2 linked regions of the Methyloterricola oryzae genome follow. The protein of the gene in region 2 interacts with the protein of the main gene of each other region in a pairwise test. Links are inferred from orthologs where the notes say so. Each region holds a gene or a part of one and is shown on either strand. Other genes may lie near its edges.

Region 1 (3,184 bases), on a different replicon or contig from region 2:
GAGGAGTTGGATGGCCTACTCGGTCCAAGCTTCAGTCTGGAGGACGAGCCCAGCCGCCACATGCTGTCCTTGGAGCAGATCATGCGGGCGGTCGAGCAGGCCCATCCCAAGCGCTATGCGCCCTGGACTCTGGAATTGCCGGACCGGCCAGATTGGCCGGTCACCGCGTGGTATGCGAGGCCCGAGGAAACTGCGGATCGCTATTACGCTCCGCTGATGGTCTCGGTGAATCCCTATACGGGCGAGGTGCTGGCCAGCCGCATCTGGGGCGAGACGGTGAGTTCCTGGCTTGCGGACCTGCACACGCAGCTGCTCGCAGGCCGCGGCGGGCGGAGCCTGGTGGGGATGCTGGGGCTGCTGCTGATGCTGTCGGCGGCGAGTGGCCTGTACCTGTGGTGGCCGGGGCTGCGTAGTTTGAAGCAGGCCTTCCGCCTGCGCCGCACGCATGGGCTGATGCGGTTGGCGCTGGACCTGCATCGGGGCATTGGTCTGCTTGCCGCCGCATGGCTGCTGCTCATGGCTGCCACCGGATTCAACCTGGCTTTTCCCGAGTTGGCAGAAGGCGTCATCGGCGACACCGCCATGGCGCATGGCAACGAGGGGCGGGAGGTCCGCAGCACTGCCGTTCCCAACGATCATCCGGTCAGTCTCAGTGAGGCCGTGGTGATCGCCCGCGGGCTGTTTCCTCATGCACAGGTGCGCCGCATCACCCAGCCCGCCGGCGAGACCGGCAGCTATCGCGTGAACCTGCGGCAGCGGGATGAGATCAACCAGCGTCACCCGTTCACGACCGTGTGGGTGGACCGCTGGAGCGGCCAGATTCTGGATGTGCGCAACCCAAACCAGTTCTCGGCCGGGCAGACTTTCCTCGCATGGTTGTGGCCTTTGCACACGGGCGAAGCTTATGGCGGTGGTGGACGGCTTGCCTGGTTCTTCGCCGGCGGCATTCCCCTGCTGCTTTATGTGACCGGGCTGCTGCGCTGGCTGCATAGGTGCGGCTGGATTGCTGACCGTCCGACGAACTGGCCGGAAGCATCCTGGCGAGGGCCAGGGGTTCTCCGGGATATGGCCATCCGGTTGGGGCCAATCGCACAGGCTGCGGCGCTGCGCCTGCGCGCCGGTCTGATTGCCCTGCTGCTGGCTTTGCAGCATCGCCTGGAACGTCTGGCGGCCGGATTGCAGCGCAAAGGGCGGTGAAGGAGGGAGCGTTGTCGCTTCAAATGGTTATAATATAACCCCGCTTGGCAGGGCCCTGTCCGGCGGCGGGCAACCGGGTCCGCGCGAGCGACGACGCCGGTCTGGAACGGATCCTGTTAATTCCCCATGAAGCTTTCGTCGTTCAACGAGCCTCCGCTTACGCAATCACTGCGCGCTCCTGCCATCGGCATTGCCGTTTCAGTGGTGCTGCACGCGTTGTTCTGGACGCTCTGGTCCGCGGAACGGCCGCAGCCTCAGCCGCCCATAACGCCTGCGCAAGTGATCGAGGTGGCCCTGGTGGCCGCGCCTCCGGCCGTTGCGCCAACACCGCCGCAGCCGGTGGTGAAGCCGCCGCCCCCACCTCCGCCAAAACCGGAAAAACCACCGGAGAAGCCGGCCCCCAAGAAGCCGGACAAGCCTAAACCGAAGCCGGTGGAGAAGAAGCAACCTCGGCCGGAGCCTGTCCGCGAGGAAGTCAAAGCGCCTGCGCCGCCAGTTCCCCCGGCTGCGGAGACGGCTCCGGCCTCGGTTGCCGCAAAACCGCAAGCGCCTGCGCCACAGCCCTTTGTCGCGGCCAGCTATAAGGATGCCTCGCTGAAGAATCCGCCGACCCGTTACCCGCCGGTGGCCTTGGAGCGGCGCTGGGAAGGGCGGGTGGTGCTGCGGGTGCAGGTGCTCCCCAGCGGTTCGGCGGGTGAAATCCGCATCGAGAGCAGCAGTGGCCACGAGATCCTCGACAATGCCACCGTCGACCAGGTCAAGGAATGGCATTTCCTGCCTGCGCGCCGCGGTGACCAGGCTGTCGCCAGTTGGGTCATTGTGCCCATCGAATACAAACTCAAGCACTGACAAGGAATCGAACATGATCGAAGTTTCCGCCGGAAATATCGTGCAGATCACCCTTTGGGTCCTCATCGCCTTTTCCGTCATCACCTGGGGCATCATTTTCTTCAAGACCTGGTCCCTTTGGCGTATAGGCCAGGGCAACCGCGGTTACGGGGAAGCTTTCTGGGGCGCGACCGATCTGGAGGCTGCGGCGCACCTGGAGCACCAAGACAGTGCCTGGGGCCGAATCGCCGGGGCGGGCTTTTCCGTGCTCGGCGAGATGCGCAGCAACACCTCGCGCCTGCTGGAACTGAGCGGTGATATTCAGTCCATCCTGGAGCGTTCCCTCCGCCAGCAGATCAGCAAGGAACGCAAGGTGCTGGAGCAGGGCCTTTCCATGCTCGCCAGCATCGGCAGCACCTCGCCATTTGTCGGCTTGTTCGGCACGGTCTGGGGCATCATGCACGCGCTCAAGGACATCAGCCAGGCCAAGTCCGCCAGCCTTGACGTCGTGGCAGGCCCCATCGGCGAAGCGCTGATCGCCACCGCCATCGGCATTGCCGCCGCCATTCCGGCCGTGCTGGCTTACAACTTCTTCCTGCGCCGGATCAAACTGTGCGAGTCCGAGCTGGAGGATTTCGCCACCGATTTCCTCAACCTGGCGGTCAAGACTGGCATTAAGAACACCGGGAGCGACTGAGATGGCCTTCAAGACCGATTCTTCCGACCGCGAGGCCATGAGCGAAATCAATGTGACGCCTTTGGTTGACGTGATGCTGGTGCTGCTGGTGGTCTTCATCGTCACCGCGCCGTTGCTCACCCAGGCTGTGCGGGTGGATCTGCCCAAGACGGAGAAGACCGATCCGACGCCCGACGAACATGTGGCCACCGTCGCCATCGACGCCCAGGGCGCCATTACCCTGAACGACCAGCCGCAGCAGCCACAGACCTTGGAGGCCCAACTCAGAAGCCTGTTGCAGGCAGACCCTGAACTGATCGTGCAGTTCCAGGCGGATGAGGCCGTGTCTTATGGCCGCGTCGCCGAGGCCATGGCCATGACCCACCGCGCTGGCATCACCAAGTTGGCTTTCATCACCCGCGAGTGAGGAAAGCCCGGACGAGGCAGGTCGACGCATCCCCGGCGCGTGGCTCCGACAAGCGG
Region 2 (3,257 bases):
TCCGGCAGACACCCTTGAGCGAAGTCGTTGCGGAAATGGAGCGCCATCATCCGGTGAAGTTTGATTTCGCCGATGGTGAGATTTCCCGCCAAACCCTCAGTGGCAATTTCGACGCCGGCGATCTGCAACCCTTCCTTAAGGCCCTGGAGACCATCCTGCCGCTCAAGGCGATCAAATCGGGCGACAGAATTATCGTGCAACAGGCTGAGGCCCGCTCGCGATGATGGGCGAGGGTTTCCGCCGGACGTGCCCTTGCGCTGCCGGGGCCCGTGCCGCAAGGCCGAAATCGCTCCGATAGAAAAATGTCCACTTGCAAGTTCCCCGCTCGTTATTTGTCAGTGAGCGCGTTCGCGCCAGACGCTTTGCACTGATAACCACGAAAGGGGAACACACCATGGAAGCTGGCCATCCGGAGCCAACCACGAAGCGCATGTCGGTCGGAGAACTGGGCAGGCCATTGATGCTAAGCCTGGCGGCCCTGGCCGTCGAGGCTTCGGCCGGGGAAGCGGCCCGTTACACCTTCGATCTGCCCTCACAGCCCTTGTCGGCGAGCCTCAACTCGGTCGCGCTGACTTCGGGCGCCAAGCTCGTCTACGCCGACACGACGGTCAAGGACCGGCGGGCTGCGGCACTTCAGGGCAGCTATACGGTGGACGAGGCGCTCAATCGGCTGTTGGCGGCCAACGATCTGCATGCCGAGCCGGTAGGCGGCACGGTGTTTGCAGTCAAAGAGGCGGCATCGGCGCCTTCCAACGCCCTGCCCAAGGTCACCGTGACCGGCAAGGCCGACTACGACCCCAATGATCCGTATAACGACAATTACGCGGTCCCGAATTCCAAGACGGCGACCAAGACCGATACGCCTATCATGGAGACGCCGGTTTCCATCCAGGCGGTCTCGCGCACGGTGATGGATGACCAGCAGGTGGTGACCCTCAACGATGCCCTGAAGAACATCAGCGGCGTGCAGGTCACCGATGCCTTTTACGACGGGGCGATCATCCGTGGCTTCGACTCCGAGGGCAATACCTATCGCAATGGACTACGCCAGGCCTATTTGAGCAACATGGAGACGGCGAACCTTTCGGCCGTCGAGGTGCTGAAAGGCCCTGCCTCCGTGTTGTACGGGCGAATCCAGCCGGGCGGCATGATCAACCTGGTGCCCAAGCGGGGGTTCAAGGACCCGTACTTCTCCGTGCAGCAGCAGTTCGGCTCCTATGACTTCTATCGCACCACGGTGGATGCCACGGGTCCCTTGACGTCGGACAAGACCTTGCTCGGGCGGATGAACATCGCCTATCGCAGCAACAATTCCTTCCGCGACTTCGTCAGTCAGGAAAATGTTTTCGTTGCGCCGACTGTGACCTGGCGGCCCACGGACCAGTTCGAGGTGAACCTGGATGTGGAATACCAACATTACCAGTTCACCGACGACGAGGGTGGTCTGGTGGCGGTCGGCAATCGGCCGGCGGACATTCCCATCAACCGCTTCCTGCAGGACGGAAACTACACCAGCAAACTGCACCCCAATACCCAGGACAAGGTGCTGACCGCCCTCGATTGGACCTATCGCTTCAACGAAGACTGGCGCATCACCAACCGCTTCCAGTACACCTCCACCAGCTACCATCAGACGTCCCTGTGGTTCGGAGAACTGAACGAAGCCACCGGCGTATTGAAGCGGGGTGTCTGGGACACGGCGCTGCGTCGCAACTCCTATGCCGCCAATCTGGATCTGGTCGGCAAGTTCTTCACCGGCGACTTCATGCGACACGAGACCCTGGTGGGCTTCGACTTCTACCGTCTGGACGAGCACGACGGCCCCGGTTACACCAACGGCATCTATGGCGGGATCAACGAGATCAATATCTACGATCCGCAATACAGCGGCACCGATCTGACCCGCCTGCTGCCGCCCGCGCTGGACTTTGCCTACGAAAACTACGAGAACTGGTACGGGGTTTACTTCCAGGACCAGATCACCCTGTGGGAGAAGTTGCATGTGCTGCTCGGTGGGCGACAGGACTGGGCTTCGCAAAGCACGGGCGGATCGGACAACGGATCGTTTGCGGCCATCAACCTGGAGTCCCTTTCAAGCAATGCCTTCAATCCCCGCTTCGGGCTGTTGTACCAGGCGACGCCCTGGCTCTCCCTCTACGGCAACTACGTGCAGTCTTACGGCTCGGCAAACTCCGGGTTCTCCATTTCAGGCCAGCCCTTCAGCCCGCAGACCGGCAAGCAGGCGGAGATGGGCGCCAAGCTGGAATCACCGGACAAGCGTGTGACGGCGACCTTGGCCTTTTACCAGATCTACAAGGACAATCTGTTGGCAGTGGACCCGCAGAATCCTCAATATTCCAGGGCAAGCGGTCAGGCCAGGAGTCGTGGTTTCGAACTGGACGTGAGCGGCCGGATTACCGAAAACTGGGGCGTGACGGCGAGCTACGCCTATACCGACGCGGACTACGTCAAGGGCGATTTCGAGGGCAACGGACTGATGGGCGTGGCGAAAAATTCAGGCAACGTCTGGACCAAGTACGAGTTCAGCGAAGGCGACCTGAAAGGGCTGAGTTTCGGTACCGGCGTCTATGCGCGGGGGCAGCGCCAGGGCGATCCCGAGAATTCATTCCAACTGCCTGGCTATGTGCGCTGGGACGCCAGCATTGGATACAGCTTCGTTCATGCGGGCGCCAAGATCACGACGCAGTTGAATGCCTACAACCTGCTCGATCAAACCTACTACGACCGCTCCAGCTACCGTTTGGGCATCAACGCAGGAGCGCCATTGACCTTCCTGGGTTCGGTCCGGGTGGAGTATTAGGCGTGGTTAGCATCGCTCATCGCCATTCCCCGGAAGACTTTGGCGCCGCAAGGCTTGCGCGCCTCAAGGCCCGCCGCCGGGTGTGGCTGCAGGTGCACTTGTGGCTCGGACTGACGGCGGGAGCGGTGCTGGCCCTGATCGGGCTGACCGGCAGCGTGCTGGTGTTCTGGCAGGAGTTGGATGCCTGGCTGAGTCCAGGGCAGTTCCGGGTGAGCGCGCCCGCCGAATCGGCATCCTATCGCCCGCTCGACGAGATCGTGGCGGCGGCCCGGACTGGCGCTCCCCCTGGCGCTGAACCTGGCTTCGTCTATTACCCGGAAGGCCCCGAGGACGTCTTCACTTTCTTCTTCGACAAGCCGGGCGCAACCGTGGGTGAGTCGGATACCCTCAATGTGTCCGTCAACCCTTATACGGCAAGGGTGACGGGCACTCGGGT

What was found.
Region 1: the proteins of EK23_RS04605 (region 2) and EK23_RS03830 interact in binary tests that used the Escherichia coli proteins (3 or more experiments, as listed by UniProt). The link is inferred for Methyloterricola oryzae from one-to-one orthologs.

What each region holds. Positions count from the first base shown.
Region 1 is NZ_JYNS01000001.1:869,643-872,826, reverse strand. The notes cover bases 202-3,184. They hold EK23_RS03830 (energy transducer TonB), read left to right. Parts: upstream 202-1,323; coding sequence 1,324-2,046; downstream 2,047-3,184. Other genes in these bases: EK23_RS03815 (DMT family transporter), read left to right, coding at 3,125-3,184; EK23_RS03820 (ExbD/TolR family protein), read left to right, coding at 2,724-3,128; EK23_RS03825 (MotA/TolQ/ExbB proton channel family protein), read left to right, coding at 2,060-2,722; EK23_RS03835 (PepSY-associated TM helix domain-containing protein), read left to right, coding at 202-1,197. In the rest of the region: more of EK23_RS03835, read left to right, coding at 1-201. UniProt on the Escherichia coli protein: Interacts with outer membrane receptor proteins that carry out high-affinity binding and energy dependent uptake into the periplasmic space of specific substrates such as cobalamin, and various iron compounds (such as iron dicitrate, enterochelin, aerobactin, etc.).
Region 2 is NZ_JYNS01000002.1:165,674-168,930, forward strand. What follows is about bases 87-3,107. They hold EK23_RS04605 (TonB-dependent siderophore receptor), read left to right. Parts: upstream 87-394; coding sequence 395-2,821; downstream 2,822-3,107. Other genes in these bases: EK23_RS04600 (FecR family protein), read left to right, coding at 87-224; EK23_RS04610 (PepSY-associated TM helix domain-containing protein), read left to right, coding at 2,824-3,107. In the rest of the region: more of EK23_RS04600, read left to right, coding at 1-86; more of EK23_RS04610, read left to right, coding at 3,108-3,257. UniProt on the Escherichia coli protein: Involved in the uptake of iron in complex with ferrichrome, a hydroxamate-type siderophore. Binds and transports ferrichrome-iron across the outer membrane.